DNA from 4 places in the Shewanella sp. MTB7 genome. Region 3 is predicted to be linked to each of the others. Evidence: predicted binding sites of a transcription regulator. Region 3 holds the regulator's gene; each other region holds the start of a gene.
The links. Region 3 encodes LexA, which represses DNA repair genes until DNA is damaged. Its sites were predicted from a motif close to TACTGTATNNNNATACAGTA; they were not measured.
Positions count from the first base shown of each region.

Region 1 (8,315 bases), 2.6 Mb from region 3:
TGTTGGGTGACAATACGCACACCTCGTTCATCTTTCACCAATCTTTGCCCTTCCTCTAAAAGGAAAGCATGCTCAACTGGTTCGAATAATATTTCAGCGTAATCAGACGATGGTTTTTCATTAATGTTACGTGTTTGTCCATCATCTCCGAAATGAACAATTTGTTTCCAACATCGGGTAATATTGTCACCTAAAACAATGACCAAATCACCCGGTTCACTGACACTAAGTACGAATTCAACCGCTTCAATTTCACTTGGAATAATCTGGATTTGATCCGCAGTGACGCCAGCAGCCAACAAACTCTGTTGTAACATTTTAGGCACTTCATCAAAGCCTCTTCGACGACGATCATCATCAGCTTTACAGATAAATTCATCAAAGCCTGTTGCACAGATTCTGGCAGCTTCAATAATATCTTCATCCCGGCGATCACCCGGCATCGCCATCACAATACGACGCTTACCTTTAACATCAAGTCGCATCGCCAAGTCTGTTATCGCTTTTATCGCGGCGGGGTTATGGGCGTAATCCAAAATCACTTTAAATGGATGCTCGTCAAAAACATTCATCCGACCAGGGGCTTGATAGAAGGAGTTAGTAAATGTCCGTAAGCCTTGGCTAATGTGGTCCAGTGAGATATTGAACGCATAGGCCATCGCTGCCGCAAACATGGCGTTTTGAACATTATGAAGTGCTTTACCTTCCATGGTAGAGGGGATTAAATGAGTCCAAAGTAATGGAATGTGGGCGCCGTTATCATAGAAGGTAATCATGTCACCGTTAATGCCTTTTTCAAGTACCACGGCCTTACCGCCATTTCTGATATGTTCACGCACCAATCCATGACCTGAGTCCATAGTGACATAACAGATGTGTTTCGCTTTACAATAATCAGCCATCTCTAGGCAGTATTTATCATCAGCATTTAAAACGGCCGTATCCTTAGCCACTTCAACGACGATTCTTTTAACATTAGCCAGTTGCTGAACAGTATCAATACCGCGGGAGCCTAAATGGTCTGCGGTAACATTGATACAACAGGAGACATCCGATTCGTGATAGCCTAGACCTCGTTTAACAATGCCCCCACGAGCGGTTTCTAACACAGCAAAATCGACACTTGGATCGCGTAATACTATTTGCGCTGATTTAGGGCCGGTCATGTCGCCTTTCACACTCAAACGTCCATCGATGTAAACACCGTCAGTTGAGGTCATCCCTGTGGTGTATCCCGCTACTTTAGCAATATTGGCTAACATACGAGATGTGGTTGTTTTACCATTTGTCCCCGTAATCGCCGCTACTGGAATACGCGATCTTTGCCCTGCAGGGAACAACATATCCATCACTTTTCCAGAAACATCACGTGATTTTCCTTCGCTTGGTGCCACGTGCATTCTAAAACCTGGCGCCGCATTACATTCAACAATGGCACCACCAATATCTTTATATGATTTACTAATATCGTCCGTTAAAAAGTCCACGCCACCGACGTCTAAACCGATAGCCTTGATTGCTCTAACTGCCATTTCTCGGTTATCAGGATGCACAATATCCGTTACATCTATTGCCGTTCCACCTGTAGATAGATTTGCAGTAGATCGTAAGAAAAATATTTGATCCTTTTCTAAAATACTTTCAGGAGTGTAACCTGACTTTTCAATCAAGCCATTTGCCTGTAAATCGAGCTCTAGTCGTGTCAGCACTTTTTCATGACCAATGCCACGAAGAGGATCTTCATTCACTTGATCAACGAGTTGGCTTATTGTTAACTCACCGTCACCTTTAACATGCCCCGGAACGCGTTTTGCCACTGCCACTAACTCATTGTTAACGACAAGCATTCGGTGATCGAAACCAGTGACAAAACTCTCGACTAAAACAGCTCGGCTTGTACCATGTTCACTTGCATGAACAAAACCTTTTTCGACTTCGGCTTCACTGTTTAGATTGATACTAACCCCACGACCATGATTCGCATTCAAAGGCTTTAACACCACAGGGTAACCGATACGTTTAGCCGCTCTAATTGCTTGGGTTTTACCATAGATCATCATTTGCTGAGGAACGGGTAAACCGAGATCATTTAATAAATTATGCGTATCTTCTTTATCACAGGATAACTCAACAGCGATATGTTTAGTTTCACTCGTTATTGTTGCTTGAATACGTTGTTGATACTTACCATGACCTAATTGCACTAGACTATATTGATTCAATCGTAACCAAGGGATGTTTCGCTCTTCGGCGGCCTTTATTAACGACCCCGTGCTAGGACCAAACTCTTTTCGTTGCGCCATTCTGATAAAAGATTCAAGCTCATCTTTAAAATCAAAATCAGCCTCTATTTTTGTGACTAACTCTTTTTGTAACGACTCAGGGAGTAATGAAATTAAAAGGGTTTGTGCCAGTATTCCAGCCTCTCTACCAACATCTTTATGTTTGTATTCGTACACAACCCAATAATGCCCGTTTTCAGGTAGTGAGCGGGTTTTACCAAAACTTACATCTGAGCCTGCTAAGTTTTGCAGTTCAATCGCCACATGCTCCCAAATATGCCCCATCCAGGTGCCATCATCTTCTCTCAAGCGTCGTATAAACCCACCTTCCTCTCCATAAGAACAACCATGAGACTGCAATGTAGGAATGGCATCCAGTAATGCAGATACAAAATGTTCACCCAATTTCATAGATGGCCAGTTTTCCAAACAACCTAAATTTAGTTCATATCGCATAACGGGAAAGTTGGCATAAACATTAGGGCCTACAAATATATTGGTCGTAGATATTTTCATTTTTATTTCCTACATAGAAAAAAAAGAGACAGAGAATTTCTCAGATTATTATCCCACTAAGAGTTAATCCCCCTAACGACCATGAAAAAATATACATTTCTAGCGTCAGAGTTTTATTGTTAGATAACTAAATTAGCGCAGAAAATAGGATTTGCAAACAACTAATTAACTATACAGCAGCATGTGATTAATTACTATATATATCAAAGCATTAGAGTAAGCGATACCATGAGTGTTTTTAGAGCTTTATATCCTAAATGCCCTTTATCATTAACGAATTTAATTTTTATCATGATCTATTTTTTCGATGAGGTAAAAATCAAACATCTTCGTTGAGAACGAGAGAAATGTAACTTTCAGGATGGGATAAGAAAGATTTAACAGAGATAAAGATAAGCTAATAAACCAATTTAAAAGCTTATTTTAAGAATGAATTAATCTAGCATGGCCACTTTATTATTGATATCAAAGTGCGAACCAGCTGACAAAATGTGCAACTTAACATTGACGATAGTAATAACATCGCCTCGACTCGCTTCAGCCATCGAAGAATGATCACAATCAGAGGGATCAATGACCGTGACTGAGCCACTACCGACAACTTCAAAAACATTATCTGCATTGATAAATGCCGCAGTATCCTCATCTAAACCAATACCAATTAAGAAAGGATTATACGAAACCGCACTTAATAGGCGAGATAAGCGATTCCTTTGATTAAAATGTTGATCGATAACCAATTGATTATTAAGGCCTAATCCAGGCGCGAGATTTACGCCGTCTTTTGTTGGTACAATACCAGAACTACCACCTATGATCATATGTTGAGAAATTATTGCAGCACCTGCAGAAGTACCTGCAACATGGGTTCCCTGAGCATTTTGCCTGCGAATTGTTTGCGCAACAGGTGTTCCTCCAAGGATTGTCGATAATCTTAACTGATTCCCCCCTGTGATAAAGATACCCGTAGCCTCTTCTAAATGTTGCAGCAAGTCTTCATTTTTTGCATCAGTTCTTTTTGTGATTGGCAATGAATATGTATAACCCGCGCCCAATTCTTCAAATAACTTTTCATATCGTTCACCTGTATCTTCCAACTTAGACGCGGTTGGAATAATAACGATATTGGCATCTTTGCCACCACATAATTCTATAAACTTTTTTAATATATCTGGATTGTTGATCTTTTCTTCGGCGCCGCCGATTGGGATCACATAGCCACGAGAATGACTGTGATGAGCAGGGGAAGGACACATAGTTTATTATTCTCTATTTTATATTTATAATTATTGGCAACCTTTCATCTTGGTTACGGTTATAAAAACAACAGTTAAATGTTATTCAAACATCCCCTTTCGGCAAAGTACGGTTTCAAAAATATGCCAATCTCCCTTTGCCATCACATGGCTAACTGACAAATCATCATTAAATACTACTATATCGGCATCCATACCTTGTGCAAGCATTCCCTTATTTTTAAACTGTAAAAGTTGTGCAACATTTGTGCTGAAAAATGGCAATACTTTCTCAGGTGAATAACCTGACATAAGTAATTGTCTAAACACATCAGTCATTGAAGATGATTTGCCAAAATCTAACTTAACTAAATGACCATGACAATCAAAGTCAGGCAAGCAACCACCACCGTCTGAGCTAATGGTCAGTTTCTCCTGTGGATAATCACTTTCAATATAACGCGTTAATGCAACTTCAGGTTCATAGCCCACATCGCCAGTCTCAAAAGCTGTAACATCAATCCAACAGCCACGCGTCGTCAATTCACATGCCTCTTCAAAGAGTTCTCGCTTACGGTTAACATGGGTTGGATTAAAAGTACGAGCAGGTATTTCTGATCCCGTTAATGCATCTCGTACTAATGACAATCCACGTTCTCCATCCCCTAAATGTAAATGTAAGACTCCCGCCTTATTCGTCATTAATCTTGCAACATGTGCATCTGCAGCAACTTTCAATAACTCATTCAACGTAGGTTGGCTTGAGCGGTGATCGCTAATGGCGAGCTCTCCAACACCAATAACGGGCTCAATGTAAACAATGTCTGATTTTACCGAACCTGTCAGTGTCGTTGGTGGTAGATGGTATCCCCCCGTATAACAATACGCAGAAAGCCCCTCTTCTCTTAACCCATATACTTGCGAAACTAGTGACTCAGTAGAACGGCTAATATCATCGGTACCCAACAACCCCACCACAGTAGTAACACCTGCCAAAGTAAACTCAGACAATGGCACTGGAGGGACTCGAGTGGAAAAACCTGACTCTCCTCCACCACCACAAATATGAGCATGACCATCGATAAAGCCTGGTACTAACATTCGCCCTTGTAAATCGACCTCATTAACACCCAAATTTTGGCTTAACGTCGGGATATCCTTACCCATGTATAGAATTCGACCTCCACCAATAAGCAGACACATTATTCCTTGGGGCTTTGGGGTATAAACATTGGCATTTTTAATAAGTATGAATGGTGTCTGTTTAATAGAAGATGTCATAAGTTTTGATAGAAAATAGTATTAAGATCGAATAGTACAAAGAATAACATATTAAATACGTAACCTTTTAACAATTTAGCATTATCTGCTAAGCATTAAATGCTACATCGACTTGAATAGGAATCACCCACTTTTAACATGAACAAAATAAAAATGGCAAAGACCAAACAGTCATTCTGTTCAGCCTTTACACTTCAGCCACTTAAGATTGTACTCAATAATTTACTTGGCCAACTCCTTTTCTAACGCCTGAGCAACAGCATCCGGGGAGCCTGAGTGTCGAGCAAACATGGTATAAGCAACAGGGATAATAAAGATAGTAAAAAACGTTGCCAGCACGATGCCAGAAAGCACAACCACGCCGATAACAAACCGAGTTTCAGCCCCCGCGCCTTGGGATAATACCAGAGGGACAGCACCTGCAGCGGTAGTTATTCCTGTCATTAAAATTGGCCTTAAACGCTGAGATGATGCCTGTATTATCGCCTGTTCAAACTCAACGCCCTTATCTCTGAGTTGATTAGCAAACTCCACGATTAAGATCCCGTTTTTCGCCGCTAAACCCACCAGCATAATAATCCCTATCTGGCTGTATATATTCAAACTCTGACCTGTCATCCACAAGCCCAGTAACGCACCAAGTGTCGCCAATGGTACGGTCAACATGATGACAATAGGATGGACATAACTTTCAAACTGCGCCGCTAAAACCAAAAAAACAATACCAAGCGCGAGTACAAATACAAAGTACATCGAGCTCCCCGACTCCTGATAATCCAGTGATTGTCCTTTATAACTGATGACAGCTTCAGCAGGGAGGTAAGTTGCGGACAGAGCATTAAGATAAATCAATGCTTCGCCTAAACTATATCCTTCGGCCAAGCTAGCTTCGAGCGTGATCGCGCGCATTCGATTATAGCGGTTTAACTGACTAGCATCGGCAAACTCTTCCACATGGACTAAATTAGACAGTGGGATCAAGGCTTGACTTCTATCAGAGCGAACATAGATATTTTCAAGATCTGCAGCGGTATTTTGGTTATCACGATTCCCTTCAACGATCACATCATACTCTTCGCCATCACGCATAAAGGTGGTGACGAATCGAGAGCCAAGCATTGACTCAAGCGTACGCCCAATATGAGATATTGAAACACCAAGATCTGCGGCTCTATCTTTATCAATAATGACCCTAAGTTGAGGTTTAGTCTCTTTATAATCATGATCTAAACCAATCAAGTTAGGGTTTTCTTTGGCCTTTTCAAGAATAATGTCACGCCACCTAGCAAGCTCTTCATAGCTAGGACCTCCGAGCACAAACTGCACCGGCTTACCGACACCACGACCAAATGCTTGCCTCATGATAGGAAAAGCTCTCACTCCAGCTAAATCCGCTAATCTTCTGCGTATATCCCCAGTGATTTCGGTGGCACTTCTTCTCACAGACCAATCTTCGAGCACAATAATCGCCATACCATTTGAGAAATCAGCATTGCGGCCAAAACCTCTTGGCGCACGGATCAATAATCGCTTTATCTCTCCAGCCTCCACCAACGGCATCAACCGAGTTTCAATCTCATCCATATAGGATTCAATATACTCAAAGCTTGCCCCTTGTGGACCATTTACAATAAGGAACATCGATCCCCTATCCTCTTTCGGAGCAAACTCTTGCGGTACCTCTTTAAACAGTAATACACTGCACGCTAATGCGATAATCACCAATGAACCAATAAAGTAGGGATGCGACATCGCTTTCATAAGTAAGCGTTTATATAACCCTGTCACCACACTCATTCCAGCATCCACTTTTCGCACTAACCAAGGATCATCCCCTGCTGGTTTGAGCAATTTTGAACACATCATCGGGCTTAATGTCAGCGCTACAATACTTGAAAAAATAACGGCGGCGCTCATGGTAACGGCAAATTCTTTAAACAACTTACCTAAATCACCTTCAAGAAAAGTGATCGGCATAAACACCGCCACGAGCACTAGGGTGGTTGCGACAACAGCAAACGCCACCTCTCGAGAACCTAAGTAAGCCGCTTTAAGGGGAGAATCACCCTCCTCGATCCGCCGATGTATGTTTTCCAGTACCACAATCGCATCATCAACCACCATGCCTATGGCCAAAATCATGGCTAATAGTGTCAACAGATTAATGGTATACCCTAAGGCATACAACACGATAAATGTCGCCATCAAGGAGACGGGAACGGTGATCGCCGGGATCAACATCGCTCTTACGCTGCCAAGAAAAAGATAAATAACAATGATCACCAGCAACATCGCAATAAAGAGGGTTTGGTACACCTCTTTCACCGACGCTTCAATGAATACTGAACTGTCATAAGAGCGTTTAATCTCCATGCCAGCCGGTAGGGTTGGATTTATGGTATCAACTAAAGCATTGGCTGCCCTGGCAACATCTAAGGTATTGGCGGTCGATTGCTTAGAGACTCCTAGGCCTATCATAGCTTCACGGTTGCCCCTAAAGGTGATCCTCTCCTCTTCAGAACCAATACTGACTTTAGCCACATCACCAAGCTTGATCAGATATCCATCTTCACCTTCGCTAAGGACTAAATTGGCAAAGTCATCGGGATTACGAAAACTACGCTCAACCCTAACAGTGAAATGTCGCTCCTTTGATTCAACTGAGCCTGCTGGTAACTCAACATTTTCCGAGCGCAGAACTCTTTCAATGTCGGCAACGGTCAGATTTCTCGCCGCTAAGGCTTGTCGATCGATCCAGACACGCATGGCATAAACTTTACCACCACCGATGCGAATATTTGCCACACCGTCAATCACAGATAAACGGTCGGTCAGGTAACGCCGGGCATAGTCGGTGAGTTGTAGTGTCGTCATCTGATCAGAAACAAGGTTCAACCACATGATCACTTCATCACCACCGTTGGCTTTTTGCACTTCTGGAGGCTCAGCCTCTTCAGGTAAATTATTGAGTAACCCAGATACGCGATCTCTGACATCATTG
Region 1 covers NZ_CP085636.1:2,894,511-2,902,825, reverse strand. Annotated here, with positions in the region: gene cphA (cyanophycin synthetase) at 1-2,798, opposite strand, end outside; gene HWQ47_RS12375 (cyanophycinase) at 3,233-4,054, opposite strand; gene iadA (beta-aspartyl-peptidase) at 4,136-5,314, opposite strand; gene HWQ47_RS12365 (efflux RND transporter permease subunit) at 5,537-8,315, opposite strand, start outside.
Region 1: the regulator LexA is predicted to act here: its motif matches at 2,958-2,977, upstream of cphA (cyanophycin synthetase).

Region 2 (8,315 bases), 2.2 Mb from region 3:
TTTCATATGCAATACGAGCAGATAGGCTTGCAGCAATCAAACCTAACTTATTAATATTACGCCCCTTAAGCCATTCGATTACGATAAGCAAACTATCTTTACCAATCGACATTGAAAACTCATTAATATTTCCGCTACTCAAGCCAACATGATGAAGTGAGTCATAACGAATAACATGAAAACCATTGCTTGATAGATATTCAGCTAAACCTGCAAAATGATCCATTCTTCGAGCAAAACCTGAAGCGATAAGAATTGTATTATTCCTTAACTCAGTATTATCTTTTGGTAACGTCTCCCAAACTCTGATTTCTTTATCATTATCAAGATGAATAACATGATCTATCGCGAAGCAAAGACTTGAGCATTCCATATGATTTCCTTTTAAATTATGGGACAAAAACTAAAAACTTATCTTCTTGTAAATAACGTGTCTGTTCTATTCCTACAGCAACATCTTTTGTTGTATAATCAGATGGCCTCTCTTGAGATATATAATTAACTAAATGCTGAAGAGGGCGCATACCATCATGGGAACCACCGACTCTAAATATATTATTCATACCTGATTCAACGATACGCTGAACACCACGTTCAGCGAGTTGATCTCTATATTTAAATGAGGATTCCCATGGAGTTATCGAGACTGTTTGCGTAGTACTCCCATTAATAAAAGGAAGTATGTCAGATAATTCTGAGACATGATGAACATAGACAGAACGTGATAAAGGTTGACTACCGAGTGCATTTAAAGGTGATTCAACAATTAACCAACTTTGGTTTATCCCCTTTTTCACTTTATACCCTGCAAATAAACATTCTTTTTCTGTTAAACTAAAAACAGCTCTCTCATCAAAACTTTGAAAACCTTTTGGTAAAATATTCTCATAAAGAGTTAACTGTTTTTCAAGTTCATCAATAAATAAACTTATTTTATCTCCTATGTAATATACATTCTGGGTAGAAAAACATGCTTGCTGATCATAAAAGCAAATATCATGAGCTACACCCGTTGCCGCTATAATCATATCTTCTGGGTTATCCACAATACTGATGCTTTTCTTCGGACCAAACTTTAGAATGTTAATATTAGCTGGTGTATACTTAACAGCCCATTTAATAGCTTCATCTCCCCCCCAAGCCACCACAACGTCAGCATGTTTCATTATTATTTTTGGCAGAGAAATATCTTCATCATGCGACCAATACATCACCGACATAGAGCGAGTTATAGGGTGGTCAGCATCAGTGTCAATAAAGCTTGATATCAATGCCGTAGCGGTAAATGGATCTGCTGAAGATGTTTTAACAATGCACTCGTTTTTAGTTAAAATAGCCCTAAGAATAGAAGTCACTCCTGACAGAGGTACATTACCAGCCAATAAGTGCACAGACTTCCCCTTGGGAAATGCTTTAACATAGCACTCTCCTTGAGCAATCCATTCATCAATAATGTGCAGCGAGCCTAAGTCATATTTTACAATGTCATATAAAGCACTTTTGGAGCAAAGCAACATTGCAATCCAATTTGCTTCTAATTTTGCCATTTCACTTGAATACCCAAGGCACTGTTTTAAATTTCTAATATATGTTCGGCGACGAGCATACTCTTCACTCTTCCAACGCTGTCCAACAGTATATAGAAAATTAATTATTTGATTTAATGTTAGATTGATTTTTATTTTGCTTCCTATTAATAAATTAATATGATTACTATCAAGAACAGGAATGAAAACCTTCTGTTCATTACTTAATGTTAGCTCTTTAGTTTTTCCACCTACAACGTCTTGAATTACACCACCAATTATTATCGGAATACATTTTGTCATTGACAACCTCTTTATTTACATAATAGTTAACACCTAGATTCATTTACACCAACCACCTATTTAACTCCACATCGTCAATTCTAAGACTACACGACTATAAATATATAACCTTTAGCTTCACATTATTAATATATCACTGCTTTTTTAAAAATATCATTAACAGGCATAGATAACACAACTGATTTGGTTGAACCTAGTAAATGAACCTGTTGATCACCAATACGATGGCAAGGGATTTTAATTCGTTTCAAAAACCTTTCAATAGCTGTGGATGTCACTGAAACATATTCTTTTATCCCATTACTTATCGCATAAGTGTATATAGCTTCGAAAAGTTTCATTGTTATTTCACTACTTACCCCATTCATTGTTGAACTCTGTTTTTCAACCGCAAATCGACTTAACTCAACAATAGTAGGGTCATTAGGAACATCTTGATCACCAAGTAATTCTGAGAATACCGTTCTTAACATGTAGTCTCCGGTAGTAGGTAGTAAGCGCCAACAACCGTTAACTTTATCAGTATTATCGCAAGCGTATATATATTTAGCATCCGCATTATCATATTGGTCTGATTCAATACCTAGCCCTGAAGTTAATTCCCACTGCAATCTTAAAATAAATACTTGATAACGCAAGCGCAACAAACCAATATATTCTCTATCTGGAATAGTAAGGAACTCTGATTTTTTTATAATGATAGTCATACCACCTCCCTTTGGAAATCACTATAGCAATCATGAGTAATTCGTAACCCTGTATTATCTTACAGGGTTACGACACTGTTCTTATCAATACAGATCTTTACAAGGTTTACTTCCCACTACGACTTTAGTTTAATAATATAATATAAGCAGTTGTTAGCAATGCGGAACAGAGTGTAATGTGCTAGCATGACAAAAGACACACAATCTAAGTATATACATGAAATGGATTTTAAATGAATAATTTTGACATTGGCATGGTATTTGAAATTAACAATAAACTTCGTCAATCTGAAAGTAATAATGACATTAACTTATGTCTATCTGAGTTAACTTTATTTCTTCGTTGTGAATATTTTCTATTTGTTATAGTAAACCCAACATCTATGATTAAAACAGACTTATTTATTTTAGATAACTACCCTAAACATTGGAAGGAATACTATAATAATGAAAACCTAATTAAGCATGATCCTGTTCTTGATTATTGTATATCGAATTATTCACCCATAATTTGGAGTATGCTAAAACAACACAATAATATAAAAAAAGAACAAAATGTAATAGAGCAGGCAAAAAGTGTCGGTTTATTTTCAGGGTTTAGCTTTCCTATACATACCAAGAACCAAGGTTTTGGATTAATCAGTTTTGCTAATTCAAAACATGCAAAATCATTAAACACTATATGTTCAAATGCTTATATTTGCGTCCCATTAATCATTCCAGAATTATTAGATAGTTATCAAAGAGTTAATAAGAATATTGATAAAGTTTGTACGTATTTAACACAAAGGGAAAAAGAGTGTTTAGCTTGGATTTGTGAAGGTAAAACCACCTGGGAAATATCTAAAATACTGGATCGTTCAGAAAGAACGATTTCTTTTCATCTTACTAATTTACAAGCCAAACTTGGTACTAACAATCGCTGTCAAAGTGTCTCAAAATCGATCTTAACAGGAATAATTAATCCATTTTCCTCATCATAGTCTGCGGCAATGATCATATCTAAAGAGCTTAATTCATCATCAGGATAGCGCTCTTAAAGCAAGCCATATCTTCTACATTATCAAGCTCACAGTAAATACTATGCTACTGTAACAATAGTGATAGTTTCACACTCTTTAGTTTAGCGTAGGAAAACGTGTCACTTTTAATAGGAGAACTTCATGTTTTGGTTTTTTATATCTACATTCATGCTAATACTGCTAATTGCCTTAATCTTTGTCTATTTTATCCCCTCATACCTATATCGATTAATAACTTACATCATCCGTTATTTCTCTGGATTCAACCGTAAACATATCACTCTACTTGGTGAGCATTATGTTTATCTAGATAACGTAATGATAAGCAACAAAATAAACGATAAACCAATACTCCTTATGCTCCATGGCTTTACCGCAAACAAGGATAACTGGCTGCAAATGTCGTTATTTTTAAATAAAAAATATCGAATCATTGCATTGGATTTACTTGGGCATGGAGAGAGTGATTCACCGTTTGATGCCGACTACAGTGTCGAAGCGCAGGTTAAACGTGTCCATTTGTTTGTTACCAAAATCCAACTAGCCCCTTTTCATATACTTGGCAGTTCTATGGGAGGACAGATTGCTGCAACCTATGCAGCCCTATTTCCCAAGGAAGTTCTATCGGTCACTTTATTTGATAATGCAGGTATCGATAGCCCAATTAAGAGCGATATGTTTCGTGATTTGGCTTCGAACCGTCCCAATCCATTGATTGATTGCACAAATCCGATTGAATACTTTAACTACACTTTCTATAAGTCAACTCATATCCCAAAATTTCTAAAGCAAACACACTTGGCACTTCAGGCACATAAAAAACGATTACATCACAAGATATTTAATGATTTTCACCATAATGATCTTCTCCCTTACTTAAATAGAATTCAAGTTCCGGTACTGATTATATGGGGTGAGAAAGACAGAATTTTAGACAAAAGTGCCCTGGATAAGATTTGTCCATTACTCAATAATGTTCAAGTAATATTACTTAAAAACACAGGTCACCTCCCTATGATTGAATCCCCAAAAAAGAGTGCTGTTTTATTTAATCACTTTGTTGAACAACTTAAAAATTAAACTCGAAACAAGTCTAGGGCGAAAAAGTCTTAGCATTCAAAATCTATTTATCATCGCTAAACGCAGGTAAACATCAGAAAAGTAACATAAAACTTTTTATGACGTTGCACACCCGTTATGTGGAGTAATTTGAGAGTCTTAAGTCTAACAACCTCCTACTTACTATCATTAAAGTTTAGTAGGAGGCATAGATATAGATCATTAACGATGGGAAATTTGATTTATGACGCGTTCACTTTTACAAAGTCACTTTCGCGCGCAAATTGAATAGCTTGGTCACATAATTTAATTTGTTGCTCAGTACTCGCTGATTGAAACTTAGCCATGTGCTCATCTAGTTGCTCACTGGTCTCTTTTGACATTATCATTGCATCAATACCAGCATTTTGATGTGCCTTCATCGACTGACTCACGATAGTGCCCTCCATTTGCATTTCATTTTCACTGTAAACTGTTGTACAGAACATTAAACTTGCCATGCCAAGCGCTGTGTCTGTGTCAAGATTTTTAGCAGATGCTGGAGCCAGAAATAAACTGGTAATTAGACCAACTAGTAATATTTTTTTCATTTCGATAAATCCTATTTATTCTATCAATATAGCTTTATCTAAATGATATTACATAGTATTTTTAGTATGTGTGACGCTGCGCTAAGTTAGCCATTAACAATTTGTTTTTGTGTTGTTTATCACAATTCATTCAACCAATTTATAATTAACATAGTAATTTAAGCCACTTTAAGACCCGCTAATATCTATGTTCAAGGGGAAAAGTGATGATAACTTCAGTTCCTTCGCCAACTTGGCTGCTGCAGGACACTTCACCCTTAAGTACATGAGTAGCTAAGTTAAACACGATATACAAGCCTAAACCACTCGCTCCAGTCCCCCTACTTGTGGTAAAAAAAGGTTCAAATACCATGCCCAAGGTTTCAGCTTCTATACCTCGGCCATTGTCACGGAAACAGAGGCGAACTTTATCCTCCACTCTTTTAATATCAATCGCAATACGGCCATCAACCTCACTTTCAAATGCATGAGTGATGGAGTTAAGCATTAATTCCTTTAATACCTGTTTCAATGTCTCTGGATAAGTCACCACCGTCAGTTCTTTATCTCCTTCAATGGTGATCTGATGATGAGTGAGATCTAAACTTGGTAAGGTTTGAATGATGATTTCATCAATATGTGACATCAAATTTAACGTAGATAACTCTTCCGTCGATACATCAACCGCGATTAACTTAAACTTCTTAATCAAGTTAGTCGCTCGACTTAGGTTTGAAAGTAACATTTCAGACCCTTGAATCGATGACTCACAGAAAGCGGAAAGATCACATGAATCTAATGTTTGATCAATCAGACTTTTATGGATCCGAATTGTCTCCTCCTCAATAAAGGATGCTGCGGTCACACAAATCCCAATTGGAGTGTTTAGTTCGTGAGCAACACCTGTAACCAAACGTCCTAAAGAGGCCATTTTTTCAACTTTAACCAACTTGTCCTGAGTGGCTAATAAATGTTCAATAGACTCTTGTAACTCTTTGGTTCTCGCTTTAACTGTCTCTTCGAGATTCTCCTTATGTACTTTTAACTCCTCTTCAGCTTTTTCCTTTATTTTAAAAGCTTTGTCTAATTTAATTCGCTCTTTATAAAGCTCTAAGAACACACCCAATTTACTTTTCAAAATCTCATCATTAATTGGTTTGACTAAATAATCCACCGCGCCATTCATATAGCCTTTGAACTCGAAAGTTTCATCACGGGCAAATGCGGTAATAAATATCACAGGTATATGAGATGTCTTGGGATGATCTAAGATGAGTGAGGCTGTTTCAAATCCATCCATACCTGGCATCTGAACATCCATTAAAATCAGAAAAAAATCATGCTTATGAGCAATCGCTAAGGCTTGCTGACCCGAATGAGCTTTAATGATATCTAATTTAAGCGGAGCTAAAATACGCTCATAGACTCGCAGGTTATTGGGCTCATCATCAACAACAAGGATTTTTGGAAAAAAGTCACTCATGCCTCCCCCTCCTTATCGCCTACTGACTGAGACTCAAATTGACATTGTGCAAAGAAATTCCCCAAATCGACAATGGAAAGGATATTATCAACTTCAACCAAATCTATCGCAGCTTTCAGCATTACATCGACCTCGGCAGTTTGAGGGTCTTGAACGATGGCGTATCCACCAAATTGTTTTATCGTTTGCAGACCTAAGCTTCCATCTGAGTTTGCTCCGGTAAGTATAAGCCCTATTAGATGATTTTTGTAGCAAGTGGCGGCAGATTGAAATAAGACATCGATGGAAGGAATGGAGTAATTAACAGGGAGGTCTATACTCAGACTTAATGTTTTATCCCGCTCGACCAAGAGGTGATAACCAGCGGGAGCAATATAAGCGTAACCTGGCTGAATAAGTTCTCCTGGCTCAGCCTCTTTTACCTCAACAGCAGACAAATTATTTAAGTGATTGACCAAGAAATCATCTGAATCTCTATGACGATGTTGAACGACTATCACTGCCAATGGATAATGTGGAGGCAAGCAGGGTAAAAACTGACTAAGTGCATGCAAGCCACCAGCAGACACTCCCACAACTATTGCTTCATACATGCATCAACCGCCTGAAAATTTTTTCTTTTTTACTTACAGCTTCGAAAGATGAATTAACGTGACTATAGTCAATGCTCTCTTTATCACCCAATAACAAAAATCCTCTTGAGATCAGGCTATCTTTAAAGAGGTTAAGCACTCTATCCTGCAATCTAGGATTAAAATAGATAAGCACATTTCGACATACAATCAGCTGCATCTCAGCAAAAGGTTGATCTTTCATTAAATTATGGTTAGCAAAAGTGATATGATTTTTCAATGACTCGGCCATTTTTACCGAACCAAATTTTGCTTGGTAATAATCAGCAAAAGATGCCTTGCCGCCAGCGGCCAGATAATTCTCTGTGTAGGTTTTCATTTTATCCGCTGGATATATTCCCTTCTCGGCAATATCTAGGGAGTGATTATTATAATCAGTGGCATATATCCTGCTTCGTTCGAGTAATCCCTCTTCCTTAAGCATAATCGCCATAGAGTACACCTCTTCACCCGTAGCACAACCAGCATGCCAAATATTGACTCTCGAATAGGTTCTGAGTTGAGTAAAGACCTCCTGGCGTAACCTCTTAAATACCTTAGGATCTCGAAACATTTCAGTCACAGTGACTGACATATCACGCAGAAACAGCTCGAAAAACTCAATATCATGCATCACTTTTGGCACCATCTCAGAGACTGAACCTAGATCTGATTGTTGTACCCGGTGTAAAACCCTTCTCTCAAGTGAGGCTCTAGAATAATCTCGAAAATCATAACCATAACGAAAGTTAATAGCTTCCAGCAACTGATTAATTTCAAATTCCTGCATATCTTCCGGTTTCATAATCAACATATATCCCCTCCCTAAGCTAATGCTTGAATAACCAGATCCGCATAATCGATAGTAACTTCTCAAAATCGATCGGTTTAGTTAGGTATTCTGAGGCGCCTGATTGTAATGATTTTTCTCTATCCTCTAGCATCGTCTTTGCTGTTAATGCAATGATAGGGAGCTGTTTATAATGTTTCATAGCTCTTACCTGTTTTGTAGCCTCATAGCCATCCATCTCAGGC
Region 2 covers NZ_CP085636.1:2,582,837-2,591,151, reverse strand. Annotated here, with positions in the region: gene HWQ47_RS10970 (acyl transferase) at 1-373, opposite strand, end outside; gene luxC (long-chain-fatty-acyl-CoA reductase LuxC) at 390-1,829, opposite strand; gene HWQ47_RS10960 (acyl-homoserine-lactone synthase) at 1,955-2,536, opposite strand; gene HWQ47_RS10955 (LuxR family transcriptional regulator) at 2,770-3,519, shown strand; gene HWQ47_RS10950 (alpha/beta fold hydrolase) at 3,700-4,638, shown strand; gene HWQ47_RS10945 (hypothetical protein) at 4,860-5,207, opposite strand; gene HWQ47_RS10940 (hybrid sensor histidine kinase/response regulator) at 5,386-6,669, opposite strand; gene HWQ47_RS10935 (chemotaxis protein CheB) at 6,666-7,262, opposite strand; gene HWQ47_RS10930 (CheR family methyltransferase) at 7,255-8,094, opposite strand; gene HWQ47_RS10925 (response regulator) at 8,111-8,315, opposite strand, start outside.
Region 2: the regulator LexA is predicted to act here: its motif matches at 2,584-2,603, upstream of HWQ47_RS10960 (acyl-homoserine-lactone synthase).

Region 3 (8,315 bases):
ACCTGTAAGGCTTGAATAGCTAAATAGCCAACTTGTCCCTTAAATGTTTGATTATCCAGTAAGAATACTTTGTTTCCAATGGGATGTATCTTAGTGTTGAGCCGATACCCTGTCAGCGGTTCCGAGGGCGGAAGATCGAGTAGTTGATCAAATGATAGTGGCACTGAAACTTGTCTGGCAGTAAGTTGTGATTGGATATCTTCTTTAAGCTCAGCACGAGATAGTTGCCAGAAACCTAACTTGACCAAAAGCAGAAACAGACTCACAGTAGCAATAGTGAGCAGCACTTTTGTGCCTACCCAAAAAAGTCGAGGATTGCGAGTGAATACATTATTAGTGTTTAAATTTATCTTAGTACTGCTACTGCTTTTCATCTTATTTAATCTTGCTCGAGCCCTATTGGTTCTCGTGAAAGGAGAGAGTAAGGTTCCTATGAGTCAATATCTTGGTCGTAGGGTGATCTTCTCAGTGTTGGTGGTGCTATTGTTGTTAGGTGCCTTAGCAACAGGGGTCATTACTCCCAATCCAAGACCCTACTGACTTAATCGTTAATCGTTAATCGTTAATCGCTAAGTGTTAAGCAAAGCGACTTCTAGCATCTTAGTTATTGCATTAGCCGCCCCGTTATTAAATCCAATAACAGGGACGAATTTCAGTCTCTTTTAATTTAGATCGAACTAAGTCCTAGATCTTCAACGTTAAGTTGTTCTTTATAAAAACCACCACGCAGTAGCTCACATAGAGATGCGCAACAGATCTATTCTTAGAGGACATAAACAAAGATAAATAAACATAACCACACTACATCGACAAAGTGCCAATACCAGCTTCCTGCCTGAAAAGCAAAATGCTTGTCAGGAGTGAAATGTCCCTTTAACACTCGTACAAACAGCACAAATAAGAACACGGTGCCTAACGTAACATGCATACCATGGAAGCCAGTAAGCAGGAAGAAAGTACTGCCATAAACACCAGAGTCTAACGTAAGCCCCATCTCCTGATAGGCATGAATATACTCTTCGACTTGAAGGCCTAAGAAGCAGATACCAAGTAAGATAGTTATGCCAAGCCATACTGCGATTGCAGAACGCTTGCCTTTTTCAAGGCTAACATGGGCCATATGTAGGGTAATAGAAGATGTTAGCAGGATTATAGTGTTATAAAGAGGTAAACCAGTCCAGCCCATAGCTTCGGTTTTTGTTCCATCAGGTGTGGTAACCAGAGGCCAAACAGCTTCGAAGCCTGGCCAAAGAAGTTCATTGGTCATGGCATTGTTAGAGTCTCCTCCTAGCCAAGGTACCGCGATCATTCTGGCATAGAGCAGGGCACCAAAAAATGCTGCAAAGAACATGACTTCAGAAAAAATAAACCAACTCATTCCTTGCCTAAATGAACGATCCATCTGTTTGGAATAGAGTCCACTCATGGACTCAGCAATAACGGTTCTGAACCAACCAAAAATCATATAGATAATAACGGCTATTCCAGCGAGTAAAATGTACCCACCACTACCACCTTCGGTTTTAAGCTGTTGTACATAACTGCCTGCACCAAACGCGATAAGGAATAATCCAACGGCCCCTATAATAGGCCAGGCGCTTTGAGCCGGAACATAATAATTTTCGTGCTTCGTTGTCATCTTGTCGCTCCTTGCTCTACATCATCAACATATCCACGATTTGTGATGTTGTAGAGGGTATAAGAGAGAGTCAACGTTGATATGGATTCTGGTAAATCCGGATCCACAAAAAATATCAGCGGTAACTCTGCGCTGGCTTCAGCTGTTAACCTTTGTTGATTAAAGCAGAAGCATTCAGTTTTATTGAAGTAGGCGGCTCCCTGACCAGGTGATACAGATGGGATCGCCTGACCGAGTATCTCTTCGGATGAGAGGTTAACAGCCTTAAAGTTTGTTCTGATAAGCTCGCCAGGATGGACCTGCATACGCTTCATTTCAGGCTTAAACTCCCAAGGCATATCACTTTGTATCTGCGCCATAAACTCTATGGTTACTGTACGACTTGTATCTATGATCATCGGTTTATAGCTACTTGCCGTACTACTGGTTTTTCCATTGATACCAAGTTGTTCGCACAATACGTCGTAGAGAGGAACTAAGGCGAAGCCAAACCCAAACATACCGATAGCACCCGCTATAAGCATAGTAATTAATTTCTTGTTTGAGTTAACCTTCTCATCCGGCATGACTATTTCACCTCAGGGGGAGTAGTAAATGAGTGATATGGAGCGGGGCTTGGTATTGTCCACTCGAGTCCCTCTGCACCTTCCCATGGTTTTGCCGGTGCTTTAACGCCTCCACGAATGCACTTTATTACCACGTAAAGTAATATGAACTGTGATAAACCAAAGGCAAAACCTCCAATTGAAACAATCTGATTTACGTCGGCAAACTGCACCGCATAATCAGGGATACGTCGTGGCATGCCTGCTAAGCCTAAGAAATGCATGGGGAAAAACAACACGTTGACCGAAATGACAGAGCACCAAAAATGAATCTTGCCCCACTTCTCATCGTACATATAGCCTGTCCACTTAGGTATCCAATAGTAGACCGCCGCCATAATTGAAAATATGGCGCCGGTAACGAGTACGTAGTGGAAATGGGCAACGACAAAATAGGTGTCATGATATTGAAAATCAGCTGGAGTAATGGCGAGCATCAAGCCGGAGAAGCCGCCTATGGTAAACAGAATGATAAAGGCGATAGCAAATAACATGGGGGTTTCGAACGTTATCGATCCCCGCCACATGGTCGCAACCCAGTTGAATACCTTTACCCCAGTAGGGACTGCGATAAGCATCGTACAGTACATGAAGAAGAGTTCTGCAAATACCGGCATACCTGTGGTGAACATATGGTGTGCCCAGACTAGGAATGAAAGTATTGCGATACTCGCCGTTGCATACACCATAGATGAATAACCAAAAAGCGGTTTTCGACTAAAGGTGGGCACGATGGCTGAGATGATACCGAAGGAGGGTAAAATCATGATGTAAACTTCGGGATGGCCGAAGAACCAGAATATATGCTGGAACATCACAGGATCGCCACCACCAGCGGCATCGAAGAAGCTGGTGCCGAAGTATTTATCGGTCAGTACCATGGTCACAGTACCAGCGAGAACAGGCATCACGGCGATCAAGAGGAAGGCGGTTATAAGCCAGGTCCAGACAAACAGAGGTAACTTCATCCAAGTCATACCAGGGGCACGCATATTGACGATTGTGACAATTACGTTAATGGCTCCCATGATGGAACTCATTCCCATAATGTGCACTGAAAATACGAACAGAGCCGTACTATCCGGACTATATGCTGTCGACAGTGGAGCGTAGAAGGTCCAACCAAAGTTGGGTCCACCACCTTCCATAAAGAGCGAGCTCAATAAGATGGCAAAGGCAAAAGGTAAAATCCAGAAACTCCAGTTATTCATTCTGGGAAGAGCCATATCTGGAGCGCCAATCATCATCGGAATTAGCCAGTTAGCTAATCCGGTGAAAGCGGGCATCACCGCGCCAAATACCATTATCAGCCCGTGGACCGTGGTCATCTGATTGAAAAAATTAGGCTCGATAAGTTGCAACCCGGGCTGAAAGAGTTCAGCTCGAATAACCATTGCCATAGCGCCACCCGTCAGGAACATGATGAAGCTGAACCAAAGGTAGAGTGTGCCTATGTCTTTGTGGTTAGTCGTAAAAAGCCAGCGTTTGATACCGCTTGGTAGTGGTTCATGATGTTCATCATGATGATCTGCTTCATTGAGTTCTGGCTCAACTTTGTCATGTTCTTCGTGCGTTAAACTAGTCATTGCGCCTCCCCCCTATTGGCCGTGCTGAATAATATCAGCCGCCTGAACCATATCGCCTGTATTGTTATCCCATGCGTTTCGTTCGTAAGTGATCACGGCTGCAATCTCTTGCGCCGTCAGTTGTTTTCCGAATGCCTGCATTGCAGTGCCGGGTTTGCCATTCATAACCATGTCAAGATGACCCGTTACAGTCCCAGTAATGACAGGACTGTTCACTAATGAGGGGAAAGCACCTGGTAGGCCTGTTCCTGCTGCTTGATGACAAGCAACACAGTTGGTCATATACACTCTTTCACCTAGAGTCATAAGCTCATTCATGGTTAAGTCTGACAAATCAACTTCTTCTAGATCTTCTTTAACGTCATCAATTACAGCACCAATCACACTTGTATTAGCAGGTTCTGTCTCAGATAAGGTCACTGGAATGTCGGTGTTTGACTCGCTTGACGCTGCAGCACTTGAACTCGCCGAGCTGACATCCGATGCTTGAACTGCATCACCTGAATCATTGCCCCAAGCATTACGTTCAAACGTCACTACGGCGGCAATTTCTGTTGCTGTTAGCTGTTTAGCAAATGCCTGCATAGCAGTACCAGGTTTACCATTTAAGACCATATCGAGATGACCAGAGACAGCGCCTTTAATAATGGGACTGCCAATAAGGGAAGGGAACACGCCAGGTAGGCCTGCACCGTTGGGCTGGTGACATGCAGCACAGCGAGCCATATACACTTGTTCTCCTTGAGCCATGAGATCTTCCATGCTTAAGGTTTGAGATAGTGCGGCTTGTGCTTCGGCGGCTGCATTACTCGCTGCATTTTTCTGTGCAGCTAACCAAATATCAAAATCAGCTTCGGTAAGAGCTTCAACAACAATGGGCATAAAGCCATGATCTTTACCACATAGCTCAGCACATTGGCCGCGATAAACACCGGGCTTATCAATACGAGTCCAAGCTTCATTAATAAATCCTGGGTTTGCATCTTTTTTGACGGCGAAAGCGGGTACCCACCAAGAGTGGATAACATCATCAGAGGTCATCAAGAAACGTACTTTTTTATTGATGGGCAGCACTAAAGGCTTGTCGACTTCAAGGAGGTAATTTACTCCCTTAGCTTCCGTTCCTTCAATCTGTGCTCTTGGAGTCGAGAGTAAACTGTAAAATTCAATATCTTGATCGAAATAGCTGTAATGCCATTTCCATTGGGATCCGGTGACCTTAATTGTTATATCGGCATCGGAGGAGTCTTCCATGGCAATCAATGTTTTAGTAGCAGGGATAGCCATTAAAATGAGGATGATGAAAGGTATAATTGTCCACGCTATTTCGACTTTTGTACTTTCATGAAAATTGGAGGCAATCGCTCCCTTGGATTTTCTGTGGTTGATCATGGAGTAGATCATGACACCAAAAACCAGGAACCCGATGGCGCAGCAGATATATAGGATAATCATGTGGAGGTTATAAACCTGACCACTGATATCGGTGACCCCTTGAGTCATATTCAAGGGCATCTCTGATGCCAACATGGATGGCGTAAACAGCAACGCCAAAAAACAATACAACACTTTCTTCACTAGACTTCTCCTCTGTCAAAATATAAGACAAAGAAGAGTCACACAGTAAGTCTCTGCTCTATGCAAACTCTTCAAGTTCCCAACAAAGCAACGATGACTTCAAAGTACATTAGTGGTTTTACTTTTTTATTGTAAAAAGTAAGCAGTCTTGTTGTTTGCTGCCAGGATAACCACATTTGTACCAACTACTGGCTATATCTGATCCGATTTCATCTAGGCAAAACAATGCAGTTATATCACTGTGAATTGATTTACTTTGCAGACGACTAAATCGTTTGGATATAACAAATTATCGTTGTTATATCTCTAACCTACTTGGTGTTGAAATATTGATCAAGATCACTTTTTCTTTATTTTAAAAATAATTCGATACAAAAAAGCCCCAATAAGGGGCTTGAAGTCAGTTTATTAGCTTATTATTTATTGGCTGTATTTAGTGAACAGAGCCGAACAAACTTGGTTTTATAGTGGAATCGAGTACGTGGTTATGCGCTTCTATTTGCAAACCGGCATTAGCATCTTCAATCACAATACCTAAAGCTCTGGCACTTTTAGCAACAATTTGCAGGCGGCGACTATCACGTGCATCTAAAGATTGAGTCCAACACAGTACTGCACTTGATGTGCCGCTTGTTAGTGCTTTTTCCATCGCCCAGAGTGTTTCGACTTCATCTTTGGCATGGACGAGTAGGACTCGGTTCATCCTAACTCCTGCTTCTGCTAACACCTGTTTGTAACCAATATTTGGTGGGCTGATTAACACGATCCACTGTCCTTGGAGACTTAATGTGGCAAGTTGAGCACTTACCTGTCGTAACTCATCGCGTCCATGGGTGTGGGTTGCCACCGTCGAAATAGTGCTTGATCGTAACTGATTCGAATACTGATTTTCGTGATCTAACCATAGTCCAGGGTGTCTAGGACCGTTACCGATTAATCTATTCATTGCCAACCTCCGTTGCGGATAACACCGACTGCCAATCCTTCGATATTTAGGCTTTGGTTAGTGAGATCAACGACTATCGGTTTATAATCTTCATTTTCAGCGTGAAGATAAACAGTGTTGCCCTTTTTCTCGAAACGTTTAACGGTGACATCATCTTCAACTCGAGCAACAACGATTTGACCGTTTCTTGCCTGAGTAGATTTGTGAACGGCAAGAAGATCGCCTTCTAGGATACCGATGTTTTTCATGCTATCACCACGTACCCTAAGTAGAAAGTCAGCACTGGGGTGGAACATGTTTGGATCAACTTGGTAGTGCTGCTCTACATGCTCTTGGGCTAAAATAGGCTCACCAGCGGCGACTTGCCCTATCAAAGGTAGACCGGGTTCTTCTACCTGAGTTAACCTGATACCACGAGATGTGCCAGGAATAATCTCAATACAGCCTTTCTTAGCTAAGGCCTTTAGATGTTCCTCTGCGGCGTTGGCGCTTTTAAAACCCAAACGTTTGGCAATCTCTGCACGGGTAGGAGGCATACCTGTCTCGGCAATATTGCACTTAATTAGTTCAAGAATTTCAGCTTGTCGTGGTGTCAATGGTCTCATGGGTGATCCTGTCTTTCTATACAGTAACTGTCAGTATATACAGTATCTTGTGCAGTGCAAGTATTAACCACATTTTATCTATTTTTCTCTTTCTTTTTACTCTTTATTTAGGCTGATGCAACAACGAAGTGGGCTTGCGCAAAGCTTTCGTTGATGGGTTACTATTGTAATCTAGAGTGCACTTTATTCTGCGTTATTGATTTTGCCAAGGGAACAACCATTACCAACAATCAATATCTTGCCTAAAGCACATTAAGTTCTCACTGAATCCTGCATTTCTAAGTAGCTTGGGTATATTCAGGGACTGCTGTATGAAAGCCGTGAAGTCATCAATCATCAATATGGAACTCATATATACATAACTTCAGTTGGCACTCAGATATAGGGCTAGCTAATTTTGGTGGAATTATTCAATATCTGGTACTCTATGCAGTTATTAAATAAAACACATTGCATAAGAATAATGTCCAAACAAGACTCTCTTTGGTTTAAATCACTACGCTGGCTTCAGAAAAAGTTGGTGCACACTATTGTCGTGCCTCATGAACCTTTTAAAGATCTTAATTTAGATCCTGAAAAGCCCTTGGTTTACGTTATGAAAACTGAATCTCTAAGTGATATCGCTGCGCTCAGTGAGATCACCGGTGAGTTAGGTTTGCCTAGTCCTTATGATCCGCTTGTGGTTGAGGGGGAATCGACTCCAAGAGTCGTTTGCTTAGAAGGGGCTAAGCCTCTAATGGGTAAAAGGAAGAGTAACGAATTCTTTATGAGCAGTTTTATGGGTCTATTAAAGGCGCATAAAAATAGCCCAGATCTGGATATACAACTCGTACCAGTGAGTCTTTATTGGGGAAGAACGCCGGGTAAAGAAGATGACACCATGAAAGCCGCGGTGCTTGAACGTGAAAATCCAACCTGGTTGCGTAAATGCTTGATGATCTTATTTTTAGGTCGACATAACTTTGTACAGTTTTCTAACTCTGTGTCGATCCGTTATATGGCCGATGAACATGGCACAGACAAACGTATTGCTCAAAAACTTGCGCGGGTAGCACGAGTGCATTTTAGTCGTCAGCGTAAAGTGATGACAGGCCCGGTTTTACCTAAGAGGCAAGCACTTTTTCATGCCTTGATTAACTCTGACACCTTAAAGAAAGCGATCCAAGAGGAAGCTGCCAGCAAGAAGATCTCCGAAGTTGAAGCTAGATCAAAAGCGATGGAGTATCTTGATGAAATAGCGGCGGACTATTCAGACAGTCTAGTGCGTATTGCAGAACGTTTTCTAACCTGGTTATGGAATAAGCTGTATAAAGGGATCAATATCAAAGGTGCTGAGCAGATCAGGCAGTTGCACCA
Region 3 covers NZ_CP085636.1:340,895-349,209, forward strand. Annotated here, with positions in the region: gene HWQ47_RS01500 (SURF1 family protein) at 1-287, opposite strand, end outside; gene HWQ47_RS01505 (DUF2909 family protein) at 322-540, shown strand; gene HWQ47_RS01510 (cytochrome c oxidase subunit 3) at 764-1,639, opposite strand; gene HWQ47_RS01515 (cytochrome c oxidase assembly protein) at 1,636-2,205, opposite strand; gene ctaD (cytochrome c oxidase subunit I) at 2,208-3,830, opposite strand; gene coxB (cytochrome c oxidase subunit II) at 3,843-5,408, opposite strand; gene HWQ47_RS01530 (cell division inhibitor SulA) at 5,842-6,354, opposite strand; gene lexA (transcriptional repressor LexA) at 6,351-6,959, opposite strand; gene plsB (glycerol-3-phosphate 1-O-acyltransferase PlsB) at 7,423-8,315, shown strand, end outside.

Region 4 (8,315 bases), 2.3 Mb from region 3:
ATGGCAATCAAGCTATGATTCAAAGCTAAAACTTAATATTGATATTTACTTAGAAAGACTGGAGCTTATCACCCCAGATCCGGCTAATTTTGATGTATATGGTGTTTATCCTGCCATGGATGCAACCACAGCTTTGATTGCGCTCTTAAGTGCACTTCAAAGTAAAATTGAAGAAGATATTGTCAATATTAGTAAATTGTCATCCAGTACTGTGGCAAATTACATTGAAGCCATCTCAGATGTAGATCTCGATGAAGATGCGTTCGATGACTACATCTTCAATCATGAAGTTATGCTCGATGAGAAAGCACTGCAAGAGAGCTTGTTAACGCTTATTGAAGATAACCCTAAACTCAATGCTGAGTTCATAAAATCCTTGCGCAAAGATATTATCGATGCAGGGGTATCCAATATTGGTATAGGTATGCAAGAAGGCTAACCTTTTAATTATGCGTAAGTTAATTTATCAAGGCTTTATTTTAACGAATGCAAAGGGATTAACTGATACTTGGACGCTTTCAATAAGCGGCCAATGTCGAACGGGTTCCTTGTTTGAGCTTAGAAGACAGATTAATTTCTATCGTGAACTGGGTGTTTTACCGCTAAATAGAATGGCAACCCAGACCCAAGTAGAAACCGTTTCAGTAATCAAACGTCCTCTCTCACGTCGTCACACTGTTAAATAAATAGTCCAAAAAGAGACAAGGTTAACTCCAGTCATGTCTCTTTTTAATTTATCTCCCTAATTGTAGCTAGGACATAGTTCACCTCCCATCTGTTATGGTACTTTAGCTAGGTATGACGCCAACTTGGAACGGTATTTAATGTCACCAATTTTAACCCCTCTGTTTGCTGTGCTCGCCATGATGATATTAGGTTCACTAGTACAGAAACTTAGACTTTTGCCACCCGACACCGATATGGTACTGAACCAATATGTGTATTACGTGGCCTTTCCTGCAATCATGCTTATCGCACTAGCACAAACTCCTATCGATGAGATACTACAATGGGGCTTTATTGCAGGATACAGCTTAGCGATGCTAATCACCTACCTACTGGTTATGCTGGTATCACATATCACCAATAAAGGTCGTGCAGATCTAGCCGCATTAAGAGCACTCAACACCACATTCGGTAATACAGCTTTTATCGGTATCCCATTATTATCCATGCTATTTCCGGGGCAACAATCAGCCCTAGCCGCCGCTGCTATTGCCAGTTTACTCTCGGTGATCGTTTTTGCCTTAGTCCTTGTCGTTATCGAATTATATCAAGAGAAGAGGAAAGGAAAACAAGGTAAGAAACAGTCAGCACTGCTGATTATCATTCTCTCTTTAATCAAGAACCCGGTCGTAATTGGCAGCGCTATCGGTGTACTATTGTCCGCCTTCAAGTTTGAATTATTCGAACCCCTCTCTATTATGTTAAAACAGATAGGCATGACATCCAGCCCTTGTGCGCTCTTTGCTATCGGCATGGTGCTCGCTAAAGCAAGCGGTAGCCAAGACAGCTACAACATGAAATCCAGTGTGTTCAACCAAATTATAGAGCTGAGCTGGATAAACTTTGCTAAATTGTTCATTCAACCCGCACTGGCCTATATTTTATTATCAGCGTTCGGAATTAAGGGGGATTACTTCGTCATGGGAGTATTACTGGCTTCTCTTCCAACGGCAGCGAGTGTGTATCTGTTAGCTGAAAGGTATCAGATTAAAGTGATGATAAGTGCACAAGCAATTATGCTAGGCACAATATTAAGTATTGTAACCTTGCCTTTAATAGATCAATTTTTACATTAAAAATATCGATAGATAACACATTAATATTTAAGTGATTTAAATGCTTAAACAGCAGTATTCACAGGTAACGCAAGGTTATTTTTCACACAACACTTTACTGTATATAAAATCAGTATATACTGTTCATAAACACAGTACCTAAAGTAAGGGTGTCTCATCATGCTTTGCCAACTCAGCATTAATAATTTTGCCATCGTTCGATTTCTTGAACTGGATTTTAAGCCTGGAATGACCAGCATCACGGGTGAAACCGGTGCGGGTAAATCGATTGCAATTGATGCGTTAGGCTTATGTTTGGGCAATCGTGCCGATGCCAGTACAGTTAGATCTGGCGCGACGAAAGCAGAGGTAAGTGCAAGATTTTCATTAGATGATGTTCCCTTAGCTAAACGTTGGCTTGAAGATAATGACCTTGAACTGGATCAAGAGTGTATTCTTAGGCGAACGATCAACAGTGATGGACGCTCAAGAGCCTATATTAATGGTAACCCAGTTCCTCTCGCCCAGATTAAGAATCTCGGTCAACTATTAATTGGAATTCATGGTCAACATGCCCATCATGCCATGCTTAAAAGTGAGCACCAACTTACTTTATTAGATAGCTATGCTAACCACAGGCTGTTACTTGAAACCGTCTCCTCTGGCTATCAACGTTGTAAGTTAATCGAAAAAGAACTAAAGACGCTTCAACAGACTCAACATGAACGCATAGCACGTAAACAATTGTTGCAATATCAAGTTGAAGAACTCAATGAATTTGCACTAAATAAAGGTGAATTTGAAGAGATTGAAGCCGAACATAAAAAACTTGCCAATGGCACGGCGCTTGTTCAAGCCTGTAAAAACCAACTGTTTATCTTACAGGAAAATGATCAAGGCAGTGTTGAGTCACTCATAAACACGGGTATCACTCAAGCTCAAGAACTTGAGTCCTACGATCCTGATTTCAAAAGCATCGTCAATATGCTTAATGATGCACTGATTCAAATTCAGGAAAGTAGCAGTGAAATTGAGCACTACTTAGATAAGTTAGAACTGGATCCAGAGCATTTTGAGCAACTTGAACAAAGACTCTCAAAACTGATGCAGCTATCACGTAAGCATCAAGTTCTACCTTGTGCCCTTTATGATCATCATCAAGAGTTACTGGCAGAACTAAGCTCCTTAGACTCAGATGAAGGTGCTTTAAAACAACTAGAAGAGCAAGTAAAAGCCAACAAAGAAAGCTACTTAACCCATGCAAGAAAGTTAAGTCAAAGCCGGAACCGTTACGCTAAAGAATTAGATAAGAAAGTAACCCAGTCGATACATGAACTCAGTATGCCAAAGGGTAAATTCTGCATCACAGTCTCTTTTAACGAAGAACTGCTCTCACCTAATGGATGCGACAGCATAGAGTTCCAGGTATCAACAAACCCTGGACAACCCATGCAAGCTATCTCTAAAGTTGCATCTGGTGGTGAGCTTTCCCGAATTGGGCTTGGCATTCAAGTGATCACAGCAAAGAAAGTATCGACACCAACCTTGATTTTTGATGAAGTCGATGTGGGAATTTCCGGCCCTACCGCGGCCGTTGTAGGACGTATGCTTCGCACTTTAGGTGATTCAACACAGGTATTTTGTGTCACTCATCTGCCTCAGGTTGCAGGTAACGGTCATCAACATATGTTTGTCAACAAGCACACTAAGGCTGGAAAAACCGAGACATCGATGATCTCTTTAGACAAGTTACAGCGTGTCAAAGAGCTTGCCAGGTTACTCGGTGGAGACGTAATCACCAGTAATACTTTAGCCAATGCTAAAGAGCTTTTACACAGTTAAACTATCTCAGCTCATTCCTCTTAAAGAGCGGGCATGACCTTTGCCCGCTGCGGTTCACTCTTTATCACTTTTCCTTTGCGCTAATTGGATATAGGCAAATCTATGTTCTATATTCTAAGACTAATACTCACTCATACAGTAAGTAAGTGGTTATTAATCAGGAAACTCCACTTAGAGTAAAGAGGCAAGGGATATGAATTATTTACTGAGCACTTGGTCGAGGCTCCTCCCTCGCAAAATGATAAATGATACTAAAACTTCAACTTATGAACGCACTCATTTTTGTCTTGCTCCCCAACAGCTTTCAAACTCTAGAACAGCTTATATCTATACATTACTCATTATCCTAAGCAGTTTGTTTTTTTTACCTACATATAGCGACGCTAACTCAAGTTATTTTGGTCATGCAGCGATTACGACCGATCACAGGGCTTATGGCGTATCCCTGACTCAAAAAGATCCCGCGGTGCAGATCCATGCAGGAATTGATGTTGGCAATGGATTATATGCAGGGACATTTTTATCAACATTCAATTTCATCGATGATTCCAGCCCCTATGATGCGGGTGAAAATCTGGAAACGGATCTGTATGCTGGTTATCGGTATGGATTCAGTAAAGAAGTTGTTCTATCGATGACTTTATATCAATACCTAATCCAAGGTACAAATAAAGGGATTAATTTGGATTTTACTGAACTCATATTCGACCTATATAGTCCATATGGCCAACTATCTTTTAGTCATACCTTAAATGATATTTTGGGCGATTTGAGCCAAGATAAGGCATATCGAGTCGAATATAATAAATCCATTCCAATATGGGACACCAGCCTCACGCTTGATCTTCAGCTTGGCCACTGGAATACTCAAGATGCACTTGGCAAAGCCTACCTATATTATAATCTTGGTTTGAGCATCCCAATAGGACCCATTATGGCTTGTGTCGCTTACAATGGAACAGATAAAGCTGGCAAAGAACTGTTTGGTGAAATAGCTAAAGGCTCCTACTATGCCAAAGTCACCTGGGTCTTCTGAAATAAGCCATTTTGTGGCCAATACTAGGAGCACCATTATTTTAGCTCGACCCTCTTACCTTCACACTGACGAGCTCTAAAATCTAGTGAATGGCCTTAATCGTGATTTTATGTACAGTGTCACTGGGTAACAAAGCTGTGCTCACATTATTTGCATAATCATCAAAACCCGAACGATAATAATCTGATAACGGATGACCAGACTGACCACCAGGTATCATCATGATGCCACTCACCTCCGAACCTGGTTGAACGATAAAACGTTGAGAGGCACCAAATGAACTCTGTTGAACCGCCGGCATAAAAGTATCCCCGAATCCAACTTGACTTGGCATATCTAAAAAGCGACTCAACAATGGCAGTTGTCGGCTAAATGGATGTTTTATTTCTAACTTATTCACCTCGCCCCATTGTAAGTCGGCTAAATCAGCCCTATTGCTGTGTTTAGCCAATAGTGTCATCACCGAGTCTTGATAAATAGAGATAATAAACTCATTCCATGAACTAAATTCAACAGGTAACCAATCAACTGGTTGTTCAACAACCAATTGCCAAATAGCGGGTTCCAAATAGCGTTTAACCACAGATAGACTCAAATTTAGCTCATTGAGCCCAGTTTCAATTGGCGAAAAACTAGTATCAATAAGCTGGTTTCTAAACGTTCTCACCAAGGTATAACCGACAGAGTCTGCACAAGCACACTGCTGCCAGTCTCTCAGATATTGAATATCTTTTGCGAAACGCGTTGGCTGAGTTGAGAGTAAGCTAATTAAGAATTGATGCCAGGGGATAAGAAATCTTGCTTCGTTATCTAACTGTAGCGTTAAAAAGTCTTGTTCATTAAAATCTTCAGCTTCAAATAGCCTGTCTCGAATTTGCTGAGATCTAGCGCCTAGTGCATAACCACCATCACCAAATCGAGTCGATTCATCTGCCGACATAACCCTTGAGTTTGCCGACCATAATCGACTGATGTCAGGGTTAACAACTTGGGGGAAGTTAGCCTCATTCTCTCGCCACATAACGTCTTGAAATTGATAAGGTAGCTGAGCTTTGTTACTCGGATTGGTTCTCGATGGCACTGCACCAGCAGGCTTCCAGCCTGCATTCCCCTGACTGTCGACCAGCAACATATTCTGTACCGGGATCCCTATTTCTGTCGCCAGTGTTAACCCTTGCATAACATTGTCGACCGCTTCTAGTCCCATTAACTCCATGTCCACAGCATAATCATGATGCGCCACCCAAGACAACCCATACGCTTGCCCATTAATTCGCTTAACGGGGCCATATTTCGATATCTCAATCGGAAACTCAACGGTTGAATCTCGCAATTCAATTAATTCTATTTCGGTCGAAATCACCTGCCCATCATCCAATATAATCCAATCAGCGGTATCAATATAAGCATTAGTGAATCCCCAGGCAACCTGACCATTCGTCCCCACCACAATAGCAGGTGTTCCGGGCAAAGAGACGCCAGTCACTTGATTTTGTTTAACCACTTTCCCTATTTGACTCTTGTAGTTCAACTGAGCCCGATACCAGATAATAGGCACCGCAAACGAGAGATGCATATCATCAGATAGCATGCCTTTTCCTGATGTTGTTAAGGATCCTGTTACAGCCCAATTATTACTGCCGACATCAAGATCTTCCTCGATGGATGTAACCTTGGAAGCCATTAAATTCTTAAATGAAAGGTTGGGAATTTCAAACTTGTCGGTGGGGAGTTGACTCCCATCAAGTGCTGCTTGATGGGGACTGTTTTGTGTGACAAAAGCCAACATATCTTTGCCATACAGCTGTTCAATTTGGGTTAACACCATGTCTCTTGTCGGGGTTCTCCCTTGAAGGTCCAAATACATGCTAAAAATAACGAGCAAGCTATCGGCAGGTACCCATGATCTAGGTTTAGAATTTGTCAGTAAATATTCAAATGAATTGAGGTTTTGCTCTGCCAACGCGGCATTAACGCCATTAGCATAAGCCTGCAGCAACATTTTCTGAGCTATTGGCATCCTGGCCACTATCGTCTCAGCCCGTTTTCTAAATTGATGAAAGCGATGTCCCTTATCAACACTAAGCGCCTTGCTGCCAAATATTTCTGATAGTTCACCAGCTGCATTACGTCTTAATAGATCCATCTGAAAGAATCTATCTTGACCATGGGCGAAACCTAACCCATAAGCGATATCTTTACGGCTAGTAGCTGAAATAATCGCTGTGCCTAACGCGTCACGTTCTAAGATCATGTCATTGGAAATATGGGCGCTATTATAATGACCTGAAAGTTTAGGCAAACTCAGGTTCAACCCTATATAAACAGCCGCAATCATGATGAAAATTAACGACAAAGTGTAGGTGAGAAATATTCTAACTATTTTAGCCATTAACTAATGCCATAATTCAACAAACTTTTATTTACTATATAACAAGTTAGTTAAATGTTAAGTCTATTTATAGTCTAAATATTCCCATTCTCCGTTCAAACAGAAATAGGGGAAGCCCATTTCATGCTACATACACTGAGCTAATGCCCCTTTTTTAGTCGCCGCCATGACACAACCACGCTCGCTATCTGATGCTGCTTTGCAATCAGCCATCATAGTTTTACCATCAGGAGCTAGACTTCCCAGCACCTTTTTAGCATGCTTAACAACCTCTGAACACTTACCAGCAGCAACTGGCTCATAATCAGTACACCCACTGAGCATTAATATAGACACGATGCACAAGGTTAAAGGGAGGATCGAAGGGAATGGATTCTTTCTCTGGTCAGTCTTGAACATATTTATTCCTCTAGTTTCTTCATTTCATTGTCACTACAAGATTAGAAGAGATATACCACTTTTGCCTTAATACTAGTAACACCTCAAATTTAAATCATAAGAGCAGTCGACCTGTAGAGTGCTAAATGTTAGATTTAGTCTCCATTAGCGATATCATTTACAGGCCTAATCACTAGATAGAATAAATGGCAAAACCTAATAAGAAAGGCCCAAGCCGAACCGTTGATATTTTCTGTGCAAAATGCAAAGCCCAACTGTTTAAATACCGAAAAGGTGGGAAAGGTGCGCTGGTCAAATGTTTTAAGGAGCGTATCGTTGAAGATTATACTCACACTGCGTGCTTATGCCCCAATTGTGGCCAAGAGTTTGCCAGAGATGCATTAGTGCGAGGAACGCCTGCACTAAAAATGATTGGTGGTAAGGTTACTTTTAAATAGCTATTGGTATAAAACAAAAAGAGCCCTGCTGCTCTTTTTGTCTTGTTATCTGAAAACCTAAGTCAGCTTAACAACCATCTTGCCGCGATTTTTGCCTTCAAACAGTCCGATAAAGGCATCAGGGGGCACTTGCTAACCCTTCATAAACGGTTTGCTCGGCTTTAACAGCCCCTGTTGCTAGCCATTGACCCATAGCTTTTGCAAACTCTGGGTAATGTGCCCAATGCTCAAAAACAATGAAACCTTCAATTCTCAGCTTCTTCATTATGATCATAGCAAGGTTGCTAGGTCCGGGAGTCGGCACTGTATCATTGTACTGAGAGATCATGCCACACACAGCTATTCTGCCATGGTCATTCATATTATCCAGTGCAGCAGAAAGGTGCTCACCACCGACATTCTCAAAGTAAACATCCACACCTTGTGGA
Region 4 covers NZ_CP085636.1:4,414,757-4,423,071, forward strand. Annotated here, with positions in the region: gene HWQ47_RS19155 (YjaG family protein) at 1-439, shown strand, start outside; gene HWQ47_RS19160 (hypothetical protein) at 450-686, shown strand; gene HWQ47_RS19165 (AEC family transporter) at 825-1,802, shown strand; gene recN (DNA repair protein RecN) at 1,962-3,623, shown strand; gene HWQ47_RS19175 (TorF family putative porin) at 3,817-4,659, shown strand; gene HWQ47_RS19180 (penicillin acylase family protein) at 4,742-7,051, opposite strand; gene HWQ47_RS19185 (hypothetical protein) at 7,178-7,450, opposite strand; gene HWQ47_RS19190 (hypothetical protein) at 7,636-7,887, shown strand; partial or broken gene HWQ47_RS19195 (NADP-dependent oxidoreductase) at 7,945-8,315, opposite strand, start outside.
Region 4: the regulator LexA is predicted to act here: its motif matches at 1,920-1,939, upstream of recN (DNA repair protein RecN).